Regions from separate parts of the Anaerobranca gottschalkii DSM 13577 genome, predicted to be linked through region 2. Evidence: a T-box and tRNA genes for the amino acid it is inferred to sense, from the RefSeq annotation. Region 2 holds a T-box; the other holds one or more tRNA genes.
What was found. The T-box of region 2 lies ahead of BMX60_RS09665 (glutamine--tRNA ligase/YqeY domain fusion protein). A T-box ahead of a tRNA ligase gene usually reads a tRNA of that ligase, here a tRNA-Gln.
Positions count from the first base shown of each region.

Region 1: it encodes a tRNA-Gln, which carries the amino acid that the T-box ahead of BMX60_RS09665 (glutamine--tRNA ligase/YqeY domain fusion protein) is inferred to sense. The anticodon was not compared.

Region 1 is NZ_FOIF01000021.1:17,593-28,694, reverse strand. Features, by position in the region: gene lonB (ATP-dependent protease LonB) at 1-493, opposite strand, end outside; gene clpX (ATP-dependent Clp protease ATP-binding subunit ClpX) at 627-1,895, opposite strand; gene clpP (ATP-dependent Clp endopeptidase proteolytic subunit ClpP) at 1,913-2,500, opposite strand; gene tig (trigger factor) at 2,561-3,832, opposite strand; tRNA gene BMX60_RS06630 (tRNA-Gly) at 4,214-4,288, opposite strand; tRNA gene BMX60_RS06625 (tRNA-Leu) at 4,294-4,376, opposite strand; tRNA gene BMX60_RS06620 (tRNA-Lys) at 4,380-4,455, opposite strand; tRNA gene BMX60_RS06615 (tRNA-Gln) at 4,461-4,536, opposite strand; tRNA gene BMX60_RS06610 (tRNA-His) at 4,561-4,637, opposite strand; tRNA gene BMX60_RS06605 (tRNA-Arg) at 4,657-4,732, opposite strand; gene BMX60_RS06600 (YfcE family phosphodiesterase) at 4,917-5,393, opposite strand; gene rdgB (RdgB/HAM1 family non-canonical purine NTP pyrophosphatase) at 5,390-5,977, opposite strand; gene rph (ribonuclease PH) at 5,970-6,734, opposite strand; gene BMX60_RS06585 (P-loop NTPase family protein) at 6,748-7,662, opposite strand; gene BMX60_RS06580 (Fe-S-containing hydro-lyase) at 7,764-8,321, opposite strand; gene BMX60_RS06575 (fumarate hydratase) at 8,332-9,180, opposite strand; gene BMX60_RS06570 (DUF4387 domain-containing protein) at 9,181-9,504, opposite strand; gene BMX60_RS06565 (acyclic terpene utilization AtuA family protein) at 9,507-10,871, opposite strand; gene BMX60_RS06560 (methylaspartate ammonia-lyase) at 10,956-11,102, opposite strand, start outside.
Region 2 is NZ_FOIF01000049.1:146-11,247, reverse strand. Features, by position in the region: gene BMX60_RS09690 (tetratricopeptide repeat protein) at 1-158, opposite strand, end outside; gene BMX60_RS09685 (RsmB/NOP family class I SAM-dependent RNA methyltransferase) at 312-1,685, shown strand; gene BMX60_RS09680 (pseudouridine synthase) at 1,678-2,397, shown strand; gene BMX60_RS09675 (DEAD/DEAH box helicase) at 2,444-3,589, opposite strand; gene BMX60_RS09670 (oxidoreductase) at 3,732-4,799, shown strand; T-box leader at 4,881-5,126, shown strand; gene BMX60_RS09665 (glutamine--tRNA ligase/YqeY domain fusion protein) at 5,196-6,881, shown strand; gene fba (class II fructose-1,6-bisphosphate aldolase) at 6,954-7,817, shown strand; gene BMX60_RS09655 (L-lactate MFS transporter) at 7,949-9,214, shown strand; gene BMX60_RS09650 (GNAT family N-acetyltransferase) at 9,538-10,086, opposite strand; gene BMX60_RS09645 (putative manganese transporter) at 10,416-11,102, shown strand, end outside.

The DNA of each region.
Region 1 (11,102 bases), on a different contig from region 2:
TACCCATAGCACCAGCTCCCTGATAAATCGGGTCATGAACTGAACCAATTAAAGGATCTGCTATCCCCCGCTCATCAAACCTAGCTGTAGTAGCATCTAATTCCACAAATTTAGCACTCTTTTTAAATGGAGATAAAGGATTATTTTTTGCCTCTTCTAAAACTAAACGGGCTGCTGCTGTTTTCCCTACCCCTGGTGGTCCATAAATAATTACATGTTGTGGATTACTACCACAAAGAGCTGCTCTTAAGGCTTTTAATCCTTGCTCTTGACCTATAATCTCCTGAAATGTTGTAGGTCTCGTTTTTTCAGATAAAGGTTCTGTTAAACAAATTTCCCTCATTCGCTGAAGTTTTTCCATTTCTTTTTTAGATTCTCTATCTATGGCAACTTTAGTAGTTTGTTGTGCTTTTAATAGATTCCAAAAATAAAGCCCAATTACTATAGCAAAAAATATTTGAACTACAGTAATTATCCCCAATATATCAGACATAGATATTCCCCCTTTTTAAACTTAGTAATTTTTTTCTTACTTATTATTGACATTGAACAGGGGAAATATCCATTTAAACTAAAAAATAATTATTTAAAAATAAACATTAAAGGAAGCCTATAGCTTCCTTTAACTATGCAGATTCACCTTTTTTCCGCCTTTTTTTAGCAGTTTTTTCACCAGTTACTATAATTGGTTCAGCCCTTTCAGTTACTGTTTCCTTAGTTATTATACATTTAGTAATATCATTTCTTGATGGAATGTCAAACATTATATCCTGCATTAATTTTTCCATTATTGCCCTTAAGCCACGGGCACCGGTTTTTCTCTTTATTGCTTCAGCGGCAATTGCCTTCAATGCTTCTTCTTGGAACTCCAATACCACATTATCCATTTTAAATAATTTTTGGTATTGTTTAACTAAGGAATTTTTAGGTTCGATTAATATTCTAATTAGTGCTTCTTCATCTAGTGAGTCTAATGTTGCTACCACTGGAACTCTACCTACAAACTCAGGGATTAAACCAAATTTTAGTAAATCCTCTGGGAGAATATTATTCAATATTTCTCCAATATTGATTTCATTTTTACTTTTAACATCAGAACCAAAACCTAATACCTTTTTACCAATTCTATTTTGAATAATTTTTTCAATGCCATCAAAGGCACCACCACAAATGAACAAAATGTTAGTGGTATCTATTTGGATAAATTCCTGATGAGGATGTTTTCTACCACCTTGAGGTGGAACAGAAGCAACGGTCCCTTCTAGTATTTTCAATAACGCTTGTTGCACTCCTTCACCAGAAACATCCCTGGTAATCGATGGATTATCAGATTTTCTAGCAATTTTATCAATTTCATCAATATAGATTATACCTTTTTCTGCTTTTTCTACATCGTAATCAGCTGCTTGGATTAACTTAAGGAGAATATTTTCTACATCTTCACCAACATATCCAGCTTCAGTTAAAGATGTAGCATCTGCAATGGCAAAAGGTACATTTAAAATCCTAGCTAAAGTTTGGGCTAGTAATGTCTTACCTACACCGGTCGGCCCTAGAAGAAGAATATTACTTTTTTGTAATTCTACATCATCGTTATCAACGGGAGATTTTATTCTTTTATAGTGATTATAGACTGCTACAGATAAAGCTTTTTTAGCATTATCTTGCCCAATGACATATTGATCTAATATTTCTTTTATTTCTTTAGGTTTAGGGATATCTGTAACATCTAAATCAATTTCATCAGCAAATTCTTCTTCTATTATCTCATTACAAAGTTCTATACACTCATCACAAATGTACACACCTGGTCCTGCAACTAATTTCCTTACTTGCTCTTGTGGCTTCCCACAAAAGGAACATTTTAAATTTCCTCTGTCATCATTGAATTTCATTTGATCACCTCTCTTAGTTAACGGGTGTGGCGCTCCATAACTTTGTCAATTATTCCATACTCTAATGCTTCTTGGGCAGACATAAATCTATCCCTATCTGAATCCCTTTCTATTTTCTCGATAGGCTGCCCAGTTCTCTCTGCTAATATTTCATTAATTCTATTTTTAATTTTTAGTATATGCTCTGCATGTATTTTTATATCACTAGCTTGACCTTGGAAGCCACCTGAAGGTTGGTGAATCATAATTTCACTATTAGGTAAAGCAAAGCGTTTACCTTTAGCACCAGCAGCTAATAAAAATGCTCCCATACTAGCAGCCATACCTACACATATTGTTGAAACATCAGGCTTAATATACTGCATAGTATCATACATTGCTAAACCTGCAGATACAGATCCCCCTGGACTATTAATATATAAATATATATCTTTGTCAGGGTCTTCAGCTTCTAAAAACAGAAGTTGAGCAATAACTAAATTTGCTACATTATCATCAATAGGGCTTCCAATAAAAATTATCCTATCTTTTAAAAGACGTGAATAAATATCGTAGGAACGTTCTCCTCTGTTGGTTTGCTCCACTACAATAGGTATTAAATTCATTACAAACCACCTTCCTAGCTTTTAATTTTATGTTAATTTAAGCTTTTTATTCAGTAAAAATTAGTTAGCTAAAATTAACTCGAAGGCTTTTCTTCTTTTAATTCCATCTTCTACAAGTGATTTTTGTGCTTCTAGAATTGGCTTAATTTTTTCTACATCTTGATTATATGCTTTAGCTATACTTTCTATTTCTTTTTGGTATTCTTCTTCAGTAATTTCAAAGTTTTCTTTTTGAATAATTGCTTCCATAATTAGAGAGAACTTTACCTCTTCTTCAGCCCTTTGTTTAAGTTGTTCTTTAGCTTGTTCTCTGGTTGTACCAGTAAACTTAAAATATGTCTCTAAGTCTAGTCCTTGTTGAGCAAGGTTTTGTTCCATTTCTTTTAACATATCTTCTACTTTATCATCGATCATTACTTGGGGAATTTCTACTTGTGAATTCTCTAAAACCTTTTCAAACACTTTATTTTCATATTCCCTTTGAGCTTCAGCTTTTGCCTTTTCTTTTAGTTTATTAAAAACATCATCTTTTAATGCTTGAAGGTTTTCAAAATTGTGATCTTTAGCAAACTCATCATTTAATTCGGGCAACACTTTTCTTTTAATTTCATTAATAGTAACTTTAAATACCGCATCTTTACCAGCCAAATCTTGAGCATGGTATTCCTCTGGGAAAGTTACATTAACATCGACTACATCTCCAACACTTTTACCGATTAACTGCTCTTCAAAACCAGGAATGAAAGTACCTGATCCAATAACTAAAGGATAGTTATTGCCAGTTCCACCAGGGAATTCAACACCATCTATTGAACCTACAAAATCAATAACTGCTGTATCCCCATTTTCCACAGTTGAACCTTCAGGAGCTACTTCTAAAACAGCATCTTGATTGCGGATTCTTTCAATCTCAGCTTCTACATCTGCCTCTGTAACTTCCTTTTCATTTTTTTCTATACCTAATTTAGTGTATTGACCTAGTTCAACTTCTGGTTTTACAGTAATAGTAGCCTTAAAAATAAAAGGTTTTCCAGCTTCCATTTGTTCAATATCGATCTCTGGTTTATCAACAGGCTCGATTTTCACTTCTTCTACAGCTTTTGGGTAATACTCTTGTAATAAGAAATGACTTGCATCTTCATAAAAAATTTCTATACCAAACCTTTTTTCTAAAATATTTCTTGGCACTTTACCTTTTCTGAAGCCGGGAAGATTAATTTCTTTTCTAAGTTTTATATATGCTTTGTCAATGGCAGCTGCCACAGCTTCTTCAGAAATTTCTACAGTTAATACCCCTACATTTTTACCAGTTTTTTCCCAATTTGCTTTCACAATAATACCTCCTTGAATACGAAAAAAATTTATGTATATAGAATTAACCATCTAATTATAACATAGAATTTTATTTAAGCAAAATATTTATTCTATGATATTGCTTATTTATAAAAAAATTTTCTAATTTATAGTATTTATATTTACCTTCCATCTATAAAATATACTGATAACTAAAACCAGTTTAAGAAATATACAGTTCTCTAATTGTACAAAAAATACCCTTACGGGTATCGTTTCAAAGTCTGGTGCGATGAGAGGGAGTTGAACCCTCGCATCTATAAATTTTTAAATTAACAGTAATAATTATAACCTATTTTCTCCCTAAAGACAAGAGAAATTCAAAAAAAAAGAGCAACTTGCTCTGGGTTAACAATTATTTGGAGCGGAAGACGGGATTTGAACCCGCGACCCTCGCCTTGGCAAGGCGATGCTCTACCACTGAGCCACTTCCGCAAAACTGGTGCGAGGAGAGGGAGTTGAACCCTCACGCCGAAGCACTAGATCCTAAGTCTAGCGTGTCTGCCAGTTCCACCATCCTCGCAAATGGTGAGCCATCCGCGACTCGAACGCGGGACACCCTGATTAAAAGTCAGGTGCTCTACCGACTGAGCTAATGGCTCGTCTTTGGCTGGGGTAGCAGGACTCGAACCTACGAATGCGGGAGTCAAAGTCCCGTGCCTTACCGACTTGGCTATACCCCATCGTCAGTTAATAAATTTATTTTATGGGGTGAATGAAGGGAATCGAACCCTCGACCTCCAGAGCCACAATCTGGCGCTCTAACCAACTGAGCTACATCCACCACAGTGCTATCAATTAAATGGCACGCCCGGGAGGATTCGAACCTCCGACACACGGATTAGAAGTCCGTTGCTCTATCCCCTGAGCTACGGGCGTATTTTATTTTTTTCGTCGTCATCTCAACGACAAGATTTATTATATCATCCCTCTTTGTTTTTGTCAACACCTTTTTTTATTTTTTATTTTTATTTTTTAGGTGTTTTATTTTTATTTTTTCTAAGAGGAACGATTTTTATTATACAAAAACATTTCCAATTTGTAAATACCTTTTTTAAATTTTTTATAAAGATTTTAATTCTAACCAAATACCTTCATCACTAATAGATATAACCCCGTAGCTTCTTCTAGTTCCACCCCTTGGTAAAACAGGGCTGCCAGGATTAAAAAACTTTATACCATTAAATTCTTCAATTAAACTTACATGGGTATGGCCAAAAATAGCTAAATCGATATTATTTTCTTCACAGTAATATGATAAGCGGGTTAAACCACTTTTAACACCGAATTGATGACCATGGCTCAATAGTATCCTTTTTCCTTTTATTGTAAGTAATATCTTTTCATCTCCTTTAGCACCTAGGTCTGTGTTACCTACTACTTTAAACCCTTGTTTACCACTGAGCCTTTCTATTTCCAATGCATCTTTAATATTATCACCTAAGTGAAAAAAGAAATCATAACCCATGGCGATTTCACCACACATTTTAATAGTTTCTTTAAAGCCATGGGTATCACTAAAAACTGGTATTACTATCACTTAATCCCCTCCAATTGTTCTTTTAATTTTTTAAGTGCCATACTCCTATGGCTTATTTTATTTTTTTCTTCTTTTGACAGTTCAGCCATAGTACATTGATATTGGGGAAGGTAAAATATTGGATCATAACCAAATCCATTCTCCCCTTTCGGTTCTGTGCCAATTATCCCCTCTACTTTACCTTCAGAAATAATTTTTTTGCCATCAGGAAACACCAAAGCTATAACAGAGATAAAATATGCTGTCCTTTGATGATACGGGACTCCATGTAGTTTTTCTAAAATTTTTTGATAATTTTTTATGTCATTACCTTCTTCTGCATATCTTGCCGAATAAACTCCTGGTTCTCCCTGTAAATAATCTACACATAAACCAGAATCGTCGGCTAAAGTAATCATCCCCGTTTTCCTACAACCATATTCCCCTTTTATTAAACTATTTTCTGTAAAAGTAGTACCATTTTCATCGGGAGATTCTAGACCAAAATCATTAAATGTATAAAATTCATCAAAGAAATCCCCTAGGATTTCTTTGATTTCAATGATTTTCTTAGGATTATTACTTGCAATTAACAATTTATCCATTCTGCTCAACATCCTTATCACCTTCTGGAAGGTATAACTCTATCTCTCCCACAACTTCCTTTTGAATTTGGATAAGTTCTTTGATACCTTTTTCCGCCAACTCCAATAAAGCAAGGAATTGTTCTTTAGTAAAAGGTGCTTCTTCTCCAGTTCCTTGAATTTCAACATACTTTCCAGAACCGGTCATTACCACATTCATATCTACCATTGCAGAACTATCTTCATTAAAAGCTAAATCTAGCATTGCCTCACCATCTACTATACCTACACTAGTAGCAGCTAAAAAATCTGTTATCGGCAGCTTACTTATTTTCCCTTCAGCAACTAATAATTTACAAGCTTCAACTAAAGCTACAAATGCTCCTGTTATTGCAGCAGTCCTTGTTCCGCCATCAGCTTGAATAACATCACAATCAAGCCAAATAGTCCTTTCACCTAAAGCTTTCAGATCGACTACAGAACGAAGTGCTCTACCTATCAGCCGCTGGATTTCTAACGTTCTTCCACCTTGTTTACCTTTAGAGGCTTCTCTGACATTCCTTACATTAGTTGCCCTAGGTAACATAGAATATTCTGCAGTGATCCATCCTTTCCCTTCCCCTTTTATAAATGGTGGAACTTTTTCATCTATAGTAGCAGTACAAATAACTTTAGTATCTCCCGTCTGTATTAATACAGACCCTTCTGCATGTTTAATATAATTCGTTGTTATTGATACATTCCTAAGTTCATCTGTTTTACGTTGATCTATCCTCATACTATTGCCTCCATTATTTAAAAATATTAATTTGCTGTGGATTTTCTTCCACACCTACTACTCCTGCTAATAAATATAGTTTTTGCAGTGGATCCCATTTAAAATCCTTAATTAAATAAAAACCTCTAATTTCACCGGTTTTTTTTACATGAATTCTAGGACCAGTGCAAGGAAAAACGATTTCCTTCCCTATATTAATATGTTCTTCATCACTATAAGATATTGTTAAATCTTGCTCAATTAATTCTTTTACCCTTCTTTCAACTTCATGTAAGTCAATATTGGGTTTTGTAGGAAATTCTAGCAAAAATCCATGTTTGACATCACTGTGAAATTGTGGCTTTTCTAAACCCATGTCCATTAAAACCATTTCCGTTAAATCTTCCGCTGTATGGGCCATTCTCCTGAATTTAATTGATTTAAAAACGATATCTGCAATTTCCTTCGGTTCTGGACCAAAAACCCCTGGTCTTGTAATAATAACTTCCTCTCCTATTCCTATTAAGACATCGGCATTAAACCCTAAATAGGGATAAAGTAATTCAAAATGTTCTATAATTACCCTTTTTTCTTGGCGAATTGCTTCCTTTACAGCCTCAGCCAATTCCCAAATTTGACAAAAAGCCAATTCAAATCTTACATCAAGGTGATAAGAATGGGATTTAAAATATCCTTTTTCATATTGGGTCAATAAAGGCAATGGCCTTATATTAATTCCTTCATCATCATTTGTTAATTCTAAACCAGGAAAAATACCTCTAATTAGCAATGATTTACCTGCCCCAGAATCTCCAATTATTCCGATCAATTTATCTACCGGGCTTAAATACCTTTGGGCTAAATGAGATCCTAGTAATTGTAATCTTTTTTTCCCCCTAGGGGCAAAATATGTAGCATGCATTAGACATTCGTGGGAAACGGAAATCATGTTTGCACCTCCTTCCTTTGTATTATAACATATCTATTCATAAAAATTACCATATTTTAAAGATTCAAGGCGAGAATTTTTAAGTAATTCTCGCCTTGAATCTATTTACTTTGCAAATATTTTTGCTGGCCTATTTCATAAAAATTATTACCTTGACTATCTATAGCTACAATGACAGGAAAATCAACTACTTCTAGCTTTCTTATCCCTTCTGTTCCCAAATCTTCGTAAGCTATGATTTCACTTTTGATTATTCTTTTAGAAATAAGGGCAGCAGCTCCTCCAACAGCGGCAAAATAAACTCCTTTGTTTTTTTTGATACTCTCCACTACTTCCTGGCTACGCAAACCTTTACCTATCATTCCTTTTAAACCGAGATCTAATAACCGAGGAGTATATTTATCCATTCGCCCACTGGTGGTAGGACCAGCTGAACCAATAACTTGCCCTTCTTTAGCAGGGGTAGGTCCAACATAATAAATGACATTACCATTAAGGTCAAAGGGTAATTGTTCTCCATTATTTAATGCTTCAATCATTCTTTTATGGGCAGCATCTCGAGCGGTGTAAATCACTCCAGTCAATTCCACTAAATCCCCAGCTACCAAACTTTCAATATCTTGTGGGGATAATGGTGTTTTTATTTTTTTCCTTTCCACATTATCCCTCCTAATCTATTACTTTAGTTATATGACGGGCCACATGACAGTTAATATTAACCGCTACAGGTAAACCTGCAATATGGGTTGGATAATATTCAATATTCACACCTAAAGCAGTTGTTTTACCACCAAAACCTTGAGGTCCAACACCCAAATTATTTATCTTTTCCAACAACTCTTCTTCTAACTGTTGGTAATACCGATTACTATTAGGCTTATCTACAGAACGAATAGCAGCCTTTTTAGCCAAAATTGCTGCTTTTTCCATGGTTCCTCCTATACCCACTCCTACTATTATAGGTGGACATGGATTAGAACCAGCCAATCTTACTGTCTCTAAAACAAAATCAACTACACCTTCTCTACCTTCAGCAGGTTTAAGCATTTTAATTCTACTCATATTTTCACTACCAAACCCTTTAGGTGCTACAGTTAAACGTATTTTGTCTCCTTCCACTATCTCTGTATGAATAACGGCAGGGGTATTGTCTTTGGTATTTTCCCGGTTTAGAGGATCTCCCACCACAGATTTTCTTAAAAAACCTAATTCATAACCTTGTCGAACACCCTCATTAATAGCTTCAGTTAAATTTCCCCCTACTAACTGCACTCCTTGCCCTATTTCTAAAAACACCACAACCATCCCAGTATCTTGACAAATAGGGACCCTTTCCCTCTCTGCAATTTGGTAGTTTTCAATGATATCTTCAAGAAGCTGTTTTGCTAAAGGCCAATTTTCTTGCTGATAAAATTGATTTAATTTTACTTTAACATCTTCTGATAATACATAATTACTTTGAATAACCATTTCTCTAATAGCTTCTGTTATTTTATTAACATGGATTTTGTTTGCCACTTAGACACTTCCTTCCCAAGGAATTTCTATTGTCAAAAGGGGACCATGTTGTTGGGCACCATAAACATCTGTTTCCCCTAAATCTCCAGCGGACCTTGGTCTAATAATGGTAGCTTTTATTGCCTTGGCTGGGGGATATGGAATAACGGAAATGACATTTTCTACAGGAATTTGATAAAGCTCTGCAATGAGCTTCTCATTGATCACTTTAGATTCCACTACTTTGCGAAATATTTCTTCAGTTTTAAAAATAAAATCAAAGGTCAATTCAAAGGGTCCTGCATTTTTACTTCTAATAACTGTTGTCAATTCAGTAATATTCAATTTTATTCCCCCTTTTGATAATCTTCCAAATAACTGATTTCAAATACTTCCACAGGATCAATATCTTCTAATAAGTGATGGATACTAAAGTTATAAACATCTCCCACATAAATATCCGATGGGGAATAAGGGAATGCTAGATTACCTGCTGTAGCTTTTCGGTCAGGGTAACCAAAATGAAGAAGTGTTGATCTTACAAAACTACAAATAGTATCAGCTACGACCTTATCCTTTGCTACCACATCAATGATAATTCCTAATTCATGGGCTAATAAATTTAATGGCTCTAAATTACCCATAACACCATTTTTGCCATATATGTGGAAATGAATATTGTAATGGAAATCTTTATCTTTAAAGTTATCATCTACTTGTGCTTTTACATCCTTTAATATTTCATCTATTTGACGTATCATTATTGGATCTCTTACACCAGCTATGGAGATAGTCCGTTTACCTATGAGTTTTGCCCCTTCTAATTTAATAGTATATTTTTCTGAAGGTATAAATTTGCTTCCCCTTACTTTCACCCTTCTATCATCATATTGTTCATAAGTAGTTTCAGTTAAATCTAAAACTCCTCCAGGACCAGGTAAAATATAGGGATTACTTTTTTCGTATAAACTGTGGGCAGCTACAGAATCAGTTGTACATTTTCTATTACCAAAGGGTTCTAAGATGAAGTAATCTTTCCCTAAAGTTCCTAACATACAATCCCTGCCACTACCAGGTGTTGCAGCAATAGATGCACATTCTAAAATTTTACCCATGTGTAAAGCTAAAGCGGGGTCATATCCTTTCATTATTGGCAAAGCAGCGAAAACTGCAGGATCATAAGCTCTACCTGCTACCACCACATCTGCTCCCATTTGAAATGCTTTAATAAAAGGTTCTACACCCATTTGCCCTACAATATTTGTGCTTTCTAATAAATCTTCTTCTGTTAAAGGTGGAGTAGGGAAAAGGGGAGTTATTTTTCCTTCCTTAAATTTATCCATCAAGAAATCTTTATCAAATTGGGAGTTTATCACAACAACTTTAAAGTTCAAATTATTTTCTGCCATAATTTCTTCAATAATCTCTACCGTCCAATCTAAGTGGGACTTAGCTCCAGAACCACCAGCAGAGCCTATAGATACAGGAATTTTTTTCTCTTTAGCCCCTTTAAGGATATATTCCAAATCCCTTTTAACAGCATTTCTGTCAGTAAAGGATTTCCCAGATCCTAAGTAATATGGACCTGGATCGACACTACCAGCGTCAACTGCGATTAAGTCTGGATTTTTTTCTAAAGCTTCTTTAAATGATTTTTCTGGAAAACCATAACCTAAAATAGCTGTTGGAGCTAGTACTTTAAATTCTTTCATTTGTTCTCCTCCTAGCTTTAAAATAAAATTTTAAAAAGACCCATCCATTGCTCAATAGAGATTACAATGGATGGTTCTTAAATATTAATTACTCTTCTTGCGATTTAATAAAGCTAAAGTCCGCATCATTTCGTTTTTTACGATCATTAAACCTTCATCTACACCCATACCAGGTTTAGCAAGAATTTGATCTGGCCCTGTAGCTAAAGCAATGTGTACTGCAATTTGAGC
Region 2 (11,102 bases):
AATAACAACCCTAATTCTAGCAATAATTCAGGATCATTTTCACCACCATAGAGATTATACCCTTTCAAATAGTATTTTAAAGCTTTATCTAATTGATTTTTCTCCCTAAATTGATTACCTATAATCTTATAATTATTTAACATATAACTTTTTTCCATACCTTCAATCCCTGACCTTTTTGTTAAATTTTTTATTATTATTTTAACACATCTAATAACTTTATACCGGTAATTACTATTATTAATCTAGAAAAATCCCTTAAAGTATTATAAAATTTAGTTATATTTAGTAAAAGAAAAGAGGTTATTTTTATGGAGCTACCAAAACCCTTTTTAACGAAAATGGAAGAATTATTAAAGGGAGAGTTTCCTAGTTTCCTAGACAGCTATAATCAACCAAAAAACTCAGGTCTTAGAGCAAATTCATTGAAAATCAGCTCCCAAGAACTATCAGAAAAACTACCATACCTTAAAGATCAAATACCTTGGTGTAGTGATGGTTTTTATTACGATGATGAGAAATACAGACCTGCTAAACATCCATATTACTATGCCGGCCTCTACTATATTCAAGAACCTAGTGCTATGTTACCGGCAGAGTTGTTGGATGTCCAGCCCTATGATAAAGTATTAGACCTTTGTGCAGCTCCTGGAGGAAAATCTTTACAATTAGCTGCCAAGTTAAATAATACTGGCCTTCTAGTAGTTAATGATATCAATGAACGGCGAAGTAAAATTTTATTAAAAAACATAGAACGATATGGAGTAAAAAATATTCTAGTTCTAAATGAAAGTCCTCAAAATATTGCCCAATATTTCCAAAGCTTTTTTGATAAAATACTAGTTGATGCCCCTTGTTCCGGTGAAGGAATGTTTAGAAAAGATCCCCAAATGATCAAGGTTTGGAGTGAAGAAGAAGTTAATAAATATGTCCATTGGCAAAGGGAGATTTTGAGTTGGATACCTAAACTAATTAAACCTGGTGGAACGGTGGTGTATTCTACTTGCACTTTTTCCCCAGAGGAAAATGAGTTTCAAGTAAATAATTTTCTCAAATCTTATCCCCAATTCTCATTGGAAAAAAGTCAAAGGATTTGGCCCCATCTAGCTAAAGGAGAAGGGCATTTTGTCTCTGTTTTAAAGGATACCAGAGATATTTCACCAGCAAGTTCACAAGATAAAAATAGTTATACCTTAGATAAACAATCATTGGACGCCCTTAAAGATTTTAGTATGGATATTTGGAAAGATCCTTCCTTTATATTTTCTCTTCTACCTGATAATGGGTTTTTAGTAGAGAGAAAAGGACATATTCTTTGGGAAAATAAAGATTTGCCGTCTTTGAAAGGCTTAAAGGTTTTAAGATCTGGCTTTCTTTTAGGTACTATCCAAAAAGGCCGTTTTAAACCTAGTCAAGCTCTAGCAATGGCTATAAACAAAGATCAATGTCAAAAAGGGGTCCAGATAGTACACTTAAATTCTAATAATGAAAAGGACCTAAACTTAGCTATCCGATACTTAAAAGGTGAGACAATTTCCCTTGAAGGAATTAAGTGGCCTAAAGGTTGGCATCTAATTTCTATAGATCATTATCCACTAGGTTGGGCTAAAAGTTCAGACCTATGGTTGAAAAATGAGTATCCCCCTGGTTGGAAATATGAAGAAGGAGAAATGAAGAATGGGTAAAAAGATGCGATTAGATAAAGTATTAGCTAATATGGGCTTTGGTTCGAGAAAAGATATAAAAAAGTTAGTTAAAGCTGGTAAAGTCTCTATAAATGGAGAATTGGCTAATGATCCCTCAGCTTACGTTGATCCCTATTGTGATGAAATTATTTTGAGTGGTAAACCTGTTATTTATAAAGAATTCATTTATATTATGATGAATAAACCACCGGGTGTATTATCGGCTACTGAAGATGATCGAGATCCAGTGGTAGTAGACCTTTTAAAAGAAGAAGATAAAGCCTTTAAACCTTTTCCAGTTGGTAGGTTAGATAAAGATACTGAGGGTCTTCTCCTCTTAACTAATGATGGGAAACTAGCCCATAAACTCACTTCCCCTAAAAAAAAGGTACCTAAAATTTACTATGCCGATGTTTTAGGTGAAGTAACTCAAAGGGATGTTGAAATCTTTAGCAAAGGTGTTACTTTAGATGATGGTTATCGCACAATGCCTGGCCAGTTAGAAATAATTAAATCAGGGGAAATTTCCCAAATCCAATTAACCATTTATGAGGGCAAGTTTCACCAGGTAAAAAGGATGTTTCAGGCAGTAGGTAAAAGGGTAATTTATCTTAAACGTATTGCCATGGGTGATTTAAAGTTAGATGAAAATTTGAAATTAGGTCAATATCGACATTTAACAGAAGAAGAACTAGCTTTGCTAACTAAGTAAAGCTAGTTCTTTATTGTTTAAATTTTTAAAAATAGAGGAAGAAAAATTATTGGGAATCTACCAGTTTACCAAAGGATAGCACTTTTTCTTTTAATGATATTCCTTTTATTTTACGGCAAATTCTCTTTAACTGAAGGCTTTCATTTTTTGTTACTAAAGAGATAACTGTCCCTTTAGCACCCATTCTCCCACATCTTCCACTTCTATGGATATATCCTTTTTCATCGTAAGGTAAATCGAAGTTTATCACATGGGTTATCCCAGGAATATCTAGTCCTCTAGCAGAAACTTCTGTAGCCAATAATATTAAAATTTTTCCCTTTTTAAAACTTTGGATAGCATCAACCCTTTCCCTTTTCCCTGTATTACTTGATAGAACTTTGAATGTATGGCCCTTAAAGGTCAATTTTGCTTCTAGTTCTAAAAGTTTATGATGGTTGTTGACAAAACATAGAACTTTCATTTTTTCATTCTTCAATATTTTAGATAAGATATCTACCTTTTTTCTTCCTTCTACTTCGATATAAAAATGTTGGGTATTACTACCACTTTCTTCTTTTTTGATTTGAATCAGTTGAGGATTTTTAGTTAAGCTTAACGCAAGTTCCTCTACTTCCCTTGGCAAAGTTGCGGAAAAGCATAAGATTTGCCTATCACGCAATGTGGCATCGACAATAGTTTTAATTTTATTTATATGTTCTTTTGCCATCAGTGCATCAAATTCATCTAGTACAATAGTTTTTATTCCATGTAATTTCAACTTTTTCAGGTTCATCAACTCTATTACCCGGCCTACTGAACCGATAACTATTTGAGGTTTTTCTTTAAGCTTTTCTATTTGCTTATTTATGTTGGCTCCTCCAATTAATGGAATAGCTTTTATTTCAGAGCCTTGGGACCATTCTGTTATTACTCCATAAATTTGCATCACTAGTTCGTGGGAAGGTGCTAAAATTAACCCTTGAACTGTTTTATTCTTAGGATCTATTTTTTCTAACAAAGGAATTATGTAGGCCAAAGTTTTTCCAGTACCGGTAGGAGAATGGGCTATTACATCCTTTCCTTCTAAAATATGGGGTATGCTTTCTAATTGTATTGGAGTTGGTTTAGAAAATTTATGATTCTCCCAAGCCTCTTTAATAAAGGGTTTTAATCTTTCTAATATCTGCCAATTTTCTTTATCCTTTTTCATCTGCAACATTCCTTTCAGAATCACTTTGATTTATTTTCCCTTATTATATCACCTTTTTTGCTAATTAATATATTTCCCCCATTATATTTTATTTTTTTCTTTTTAGTGTATAATTAAGGTAAAAAGTTTAGGAGGTTTTTATATGGCAACTGTTATTAGTAAACCTATCCTCATCAACGGTAAAGAGATAAAAAATAGGATTTTAATGCCACCCCTTGTCTGTTTTAACTGGGCCGATGATGATGGTTTCCAAACCGTTGACCGTCAACGACACTATGGTCTAAGGGCTGAAGGAGGTACAGGACTAATAATTATTGAAGCTGCTGCCGTTTCTAAAGAAGGGCGATTAGCCACTAGTCAATTGGGAATTTGGAAAGATGAACACATACCTCAATTCGCTAAGATAGCCCAAAAGTGTCATCAAGAAGGAACTAAAGTAATTCTTCAAATTGTTCACGCTGGTATGAAATCAGTAGGTGATAAAGTTTTAGTTCCTTCTCCTATTGAAGAAAATAATACTAAAGATAATTCTACCCAATACATACCTATGACTTTAGAGGATATAGAGAAGGTAAAAGAGGACTTTATAAACGGGGCAATCCGTGCTAAAAAAGCTGGCCTTGACGGTGTCGAGATTCATGGTGCCCACAGCTATCTCCTCAATCAATTTACTTCACCATTAATAAATAAAAGGGATGACCTCTACGGCGGTAGCATGGAAAATAGATTTAGGTTACCTTTAGAAATTGTCAGTGCTATACGAATAGCTTGTGGACAAGACTTCATAATTGGTTATCGCTTTGGAGTAAATGACCCTACTTTTGTTGAAGATAAATATTTAGCTCAGGAATTAGAAAAAGCAGGTGTAGATATTTTAAATGTCTCTAATGGTATTGGTATCAAAAATTTAGATGTACCAAAGGATTTCCCCTTTTCTTTTATCACTTATATGGGTGTAGAAATCAGGAAAGCTGTTAATATTCCAGTAGCTTGTGTATTTGGTATAAGGGTGCCAAAGGAAGCAGAATATCTTTTAGAAAATGACTTAATTGATATGGTTGCAGTAGGACGAGCTTTATTAGCTGATCCTAACTGGACAAATAAAGCTATAAAAGGTGAAGATGTAAATTTATGTTATCATTGTAAACCTAGATGTAAATATAGCGTAGATGGTCATACTTGCCCTTGGTTTAAAACACTAAATTTTTAGAGTATTTATTGACAAGAAAATCCACCTTTGATAGTATATATTACACCAAAAGTTAAAAACTAATATTAAATAATTGAATATTTTATGGCGATGATGAGAAGAGTAGATTAAATTTGTTCTTGCCAGAGAGCTCCGGTAGCTGGAAAGGAGTATGAACATTTAATTGAACCAAGGCTCTGAGCTTCACACGGAACCTTTAAGCTTAAAGGGGATGCTGTGACAGTAGCTCCTGTTATAGAGCATAGGTATTGATATACCTTCTAAGATCAATATGGTGACATATTGATAAATTGGGGTGGCACCGCGAAAGCAACTTTCGTCCCCAAGGCTTAAGGTCTTGGCGACGAAAGTTTTTATTTTATAAATAATTTTTAAATAATAAAGGAGGTTATATTTATGGCTGAAGAAAATAATGTGGTTAAAGATCCCTTAGCTTATAACTTTCTCCATTTAGAAGTTGAAAGGGATATAAAAGATGGTACATACAGTAGAGAAATATGTACCCGTTTTCCACCGGAGCCTAATGGATATTTACATTTAGGTAGTGCTTATGCCATCAATATTAGCTATACAATTGCTAAAAAGTTTGGTGGTACCTTTAATCTTAGATTTGACGATACTAACCCTTTAAAAGAAAAGGAAGAGTATGCCCAAGCGATTATTGATGATATGTATTGGCTAAAGTTTATACCAGATAGAATTTTATATGGATCCGACTACTTTGAAAAGACTTATGAATATGCAGTTCAATTGATTAAAAAGGGAAAGGCCTATGTCTGTGATCTAACCCCTGAAGAAATAAGGGAATATCGGGGTACACTAACGGAACCGGGGAAAGAAAGCCCATATAGAAACCGTAGTGTAGAGGAAAATTTAGACTTATTTGAAAGGATGAAGAACGGAGAATTCCCTGCTGGTTCTAAAGTTTTAAGGGCAAAGATTGATATGGCTTCACCAAATATCAATATGAGGGATCCTGTTATGTACAGAATCATTCATGCTGAACATTATCGCCAGGGAAGCAAATGGTGTATTTACCCAATGTACGATTATGCCCATCCTCTGCAAGATGCTATTGAAGGGGTAACCCATTCCCTATGCTCCATAGAGTTTAAAGACCACCGCCCTTTATATGAATGGTTCCTTAAAGAGCTAGAAATCCCTGAACCACCAAAACAAAGGGAGTTTGGTAGATTTAATTTAACCGGTGTAGTAACAAGTAAACGATATTTAAAAGAATTAGTTTATGGTAATTATGTAGATGGCTGGGATGATCCACGATTACCGACAATCAAAGGATTGAGAAGAAGGGGATATACCCCAGAGAGTATTCACAGCTTTTTAGGGGAAATTGGAATTTCTAAAGATCAAAGTACAGTAGATATATCTATGTTAGACCATTGCTTAAGGGAAGATCTCAAAGAAAAGGTTAATACAGTAATGGCAGTATTTGATCCTTTAAAAGTAGTCATCACTAATTACCCTGAAGGGGAAGAAGAACTTTTAGAAATTGAAAATAACAGTCTAAATCCCCAATTAGGATCAAGAATGGTGCCTTTTGGTAGAGAAATTTACATTGAGCGGGAAGATTTTATGGAAGAACCGGTAAAGGGATTTAAGCGGTTATCCCCCGGTGTAGAAGTTCGTTTAAAGGGAGCATATTTTATTAAATGCAACGAAGTAATAAAAAATAAACAGGGTGAAATTGTAGAACTCCATTGTACTTATGATCCCCAAACAAAGAGTGGTAGTGGCTTTAATGAAAGAAAACCAAAAGGAACAATCCACTGGGTTCCTGTTAAAAACTGTATATATGCAGATGTCCATCTATATGATCGCTTGCTTTTAGATGACGATTTACTTAAAGATGAAACTAAAACATGGGAAGAAAAAATTAACCCCCAATCCTTCATCAAATTAACTAACTGTGTAATTGAGCCTACTATTAAAGATGCTAGTATTGGAGATAAGTTTCAATTTATCAGACAAGGATATTTCTGTGTAGATAGTAAATATACCACTAAAGAAAAGCTGGTCTTTAACAGAATCGTTCCCTTAAAAGATTCTTGGAAAAAGAAGTAATGATAAATCTTCCTTTTTCTCCAAATTAGGGTATAATAAAAAAGGACAAATAAATTTTTGGGAGGTAATTTAATGTTAGTTTCTGCTAGTAAAATGTTAAAGGATGCTAGAGCTGGTCAGTATGCTGTAGGACAATTTAATATCAATAACCTAGAGTGGACAAAGGCTATACTTACCACTGCTCAAGAAAATAACTCTCCTGTTATTTTGGGGGTATCAGAAGGTGCCGGTAAATACATGGGCGGTTATAAGACCATTGTTGGTATGGTAAAGGGCATGATTGAAGAATTAAACATAACAGTTCCTGTAGCAATCCATCTAGACCATGGTAGTTATGAAGGAGCTATAAAAGCTATGGAAGCAGGGTTTACATCTGTAATGTTTGATGGTTCCCACTACCCAATCGAAGAAAATATCCAAAAAACTAAAGAAATTATTCAATTAGCTCACTCTAAAGGTATTTCTGTGGAAGCTGAAGTAGGTTCTATTGGTGGAGAAGAGGATGGTGTAGTAGGTACTGGAGAAATAGCAGATCCTCAAGAGTGTAAAGCAATTGCTGAACTAGGTGTCGATATGCTTGCTGCTGGTATCGGTAATATCCATGGAAAATATCCAGAAAACTGGCAAGGATTAAACTTTGAAGCCTTAGAAAGAATTAAAGCTGCTACCGGTGAATTGCCACTAGTGTTACACGGTGGAACTGGTATTCCAGAAGATATGATTAAAAAGGCTATTTCTTTAGGTGTTGCTAAAATAAATGTTAATACTGAAAAACAATTAGCCTTTGCCCAAGCTACTAGAAAGTATTTTGAAGAAGGTAAAGATTTACAAGGTAAAGGTTATGACCCCCGTAAAATCTTAGCACCTGGTTATGAAGCAATCAAAAAGACTGTTAAGGAAAAAATGGAGCTTTTCGGCTCTATAAACAAAGCTTAAAAATAATAATTACAAAAGCCCCAATGGAAAATTGGGGCTTTTAATTTTAAACAAGTTGTTATATAATAAAGTTTGTGAAAAAATTCTTTTATAAAACAGTGGATAACATTATAGAAAGGAGACCTATTAAGTTGAAAACAAAAAATCGTGGTTTAGTTGTAGTTTTAGCAGGTCTAGGAGTTAATCTTATGTTAGGAACATTATATGCTTGGGGTGTTATAGCAAAAGCTCTGAGAAGTGAATTTGGCTGGACAGCTACACAAACTCAAATACCATATATGGTAGCATGTGCCCTATTTGCCTTTTCTATGGTACCTGGAGGAAAGTTACAAGATAAGTTAGGGCCAAGATTTGTTATTATGATTTCTTCTATTTTAGCAGGTATTGGTTTAGTTTTATCTGGATATATTTTAACTTTACCGGCATTGGTTATTGGTTTTGGTCTAATTTTTGGAATGGCTATGGGAATGGGCTATGCAGCACCTACTCCTGCAGCGATTAAGTGGTTTCATCCAACTCAAAAGGGAATTATATCAGGAATAGTAGTAAGTGGTTTTGGCCTTGCCCCAGTTTATGTAGCTCCTTTAACGACATATTTAATAGAAACTCAAGGTGTTGCCAAAACTTTTTACATCCTAGGAATAGCTTTCTTTACAGGAATAATGTTATTAGCACAGTTAATAAATAATCCTCCCCTCAATTATGAACCTCCACAGCCTAAGAAAGTATCAGCAAAGAAAACTTCTATAAGTTCAAATTCCTTAGATTATAATTGGAAAGAAACTTTAAAAACTAAACAATTTTATATGATCTGGACTATTTTTTGTTTCGGAACCTTTGCTGGGCTTTTAGTTATAGGTCAACTTTCAAATATCGGATTGGAGCAAGCTGGTATCCAAAAAGCTTTTACCCTTACAATTATTTATGCTATTTTTAATGCCTTAGGTAGAATTTCTTGGGGAGTAATTTCAGACTCTATAGGGCGAAAAAATTCCCTCTTAGCCATGTACTTTATTCAAGTAATAGCTTTTGCGTTAATGCCTTTCTTTACTAATCCTTTTACTCTAACTTTAGGAATTGCTACTGTAGGCTTTACCTTCGGTGGTATGCTAACGGTTTTCCCTGCAATTACCGCCGATTACTACGGCATGAAAAACTTCGGTCTAAATTATGGTTTAGTTATAACCGCTTGGGGAATTGGTGGAGTTTTTGGCCCTTTATTAGGAGGTATTGTTAGAGATTTAACAGGAACATACACCTATAGCTATATTGTTTCTGCAATACTAAGTTTATTAGGTGCTATTATTTCTCTTAAAATTTCATCTCCTCAATCTAAAACTATGGAAAATAGTGAACAACAGCCTGTAGGTTATGTAAATATAAATGCAGCTAACTAATTGAAAAACAATGGATGATCCCATTGGGATATCATCCATTGTTTTTTACATTAAAATCCAAAAGTTCCTGCTCGAATTTTTGGATTTTTGCACTATTGGTGATCGACGACAGTTTTATTTTTTCTATTTACTTTTTTATCTTATGATATATTTTCTGATCTATTATTTAAGAAAAAATCTACGTTATTTATGGTACGGTTCACCGTGTATTACTGAATACATGACTCTATTCAAATCTATGATATTTTCAGTAAAGCATTAGATTTTAGCACATAGTACCTTTACTTTATTGCAATATTATAAAATGTATTTTTTTCAAACCTTTATTTCCTGGCACTAAAGAAGTCTTCCTTGTTAATTTCATAATCAACAGCAGTTCTCAATTTACCAGTCTGGTCCTTCCAACAGTCTTTTCTTATTCCAACTCTCCGGGCCCCAATTCTATTTTCGTAAACATACTGAGCCCTTTTGTTTTCAAGCATGGTATCCCAAGCAATTCTTTCTATTGGACATTTAGAATTAATGGTTTCATCTGTAAAAAGAAATTCAAACAGCATCATAATGATTTTAGGACCGTATCCCTTGTTCTGGTAATTAAAATCACATATTTTCCATCCAGGATATGCTGTATCTCCTTTAATCCTGTAACTTAATTCACCTACAGCCTTACCATCAATTTCTATAATACAAAGTTGCCTTAATTCGTCATTCCTGCTTTTAATATTTTCAATAGTATCTTCTAAAGACTCCCCTAGTCCATTGGGAAATCCCGCATGTTCCATGACCTTTCCGTCATTCCACCACTTATTTAAGTGAATAGCATCATCAACAGTAGCACTTCTGATTACAATATTATCTTTTTCAATTCTCATATTTGCCTCCTTAACTTATGAAGATAATACCGCCTTTGCCTTACTTATAATACTGTGTATCACCACATTCCCATATAAAATCCTCCCCTTCCCTTTGTTCTTTGCACCCCCTAGTCAATTTCAAACTCCATGATGCCTCCAATATTACAATTGAAGGATTTACAGATTTTATTAAAATTTTTAAATTAACTGGTTTACCCTATCTCATTCTTTCATAACAGTACAAACTTAAAATTAAACCAAATGCAACAAAAAAAATTGCTTTCAATTAATATTCTCCACAATACTTTTATTTCCTGTTTGTTGTATTAAAAAAATTTGAACGGATGATGCTGATTTTAAGAGGAGCAAGGGGAAAAAAAGAAGAAACTCCCCCTTTAACCACTACAGAAAAAATTACTTCGAAATTTGTAAACTATGGATTTTGGTTCCTAATAAGCTTCGGTTTAATCCTAGGTATTTTAAATATGATGCAAATAGACATCAATGAATTATTTATCCCAAATCTCGGTTTAATCATTGGTGTTACAGGAACAGCCCTATCTCTATTTATTGTTATCAAAGGAAAGAGATTTTTAAGGGATGATACTTTAGAATCAGAAAAAGATAAAATCCAATCTTTAAAAAAAACATTTATTCAAAATTCCTTAGAAACCTCTTTTGTTATTATGTGGGTACTTTTCGGGTATCTTGCCTATGAGCTATTAACTTTTGGAGTAGGTGGGGGAGACCACCTAGCAGGGCAAATTATTATCGAAAACTGGTTACTTGCAACGGGTATAATATCTATAATAATTGGGGTAACAGTTGGAATAATTCCAGGCTGTGGTCCTCAGATAGTCTTTGTAACCCTATATATAAATGGTTTAGTACCTTTTTCCGCTCTCTTAGCAAATGCCATCTCACAAGACGGGGATGCCCTATTCCCTCTAATAGCCATTGATCGAAGAAGTGCCCTTTGGGCAACAATTATCAATAAGTTTCCCGCTTTAACCTTTGCTTTAATAATGTATTGG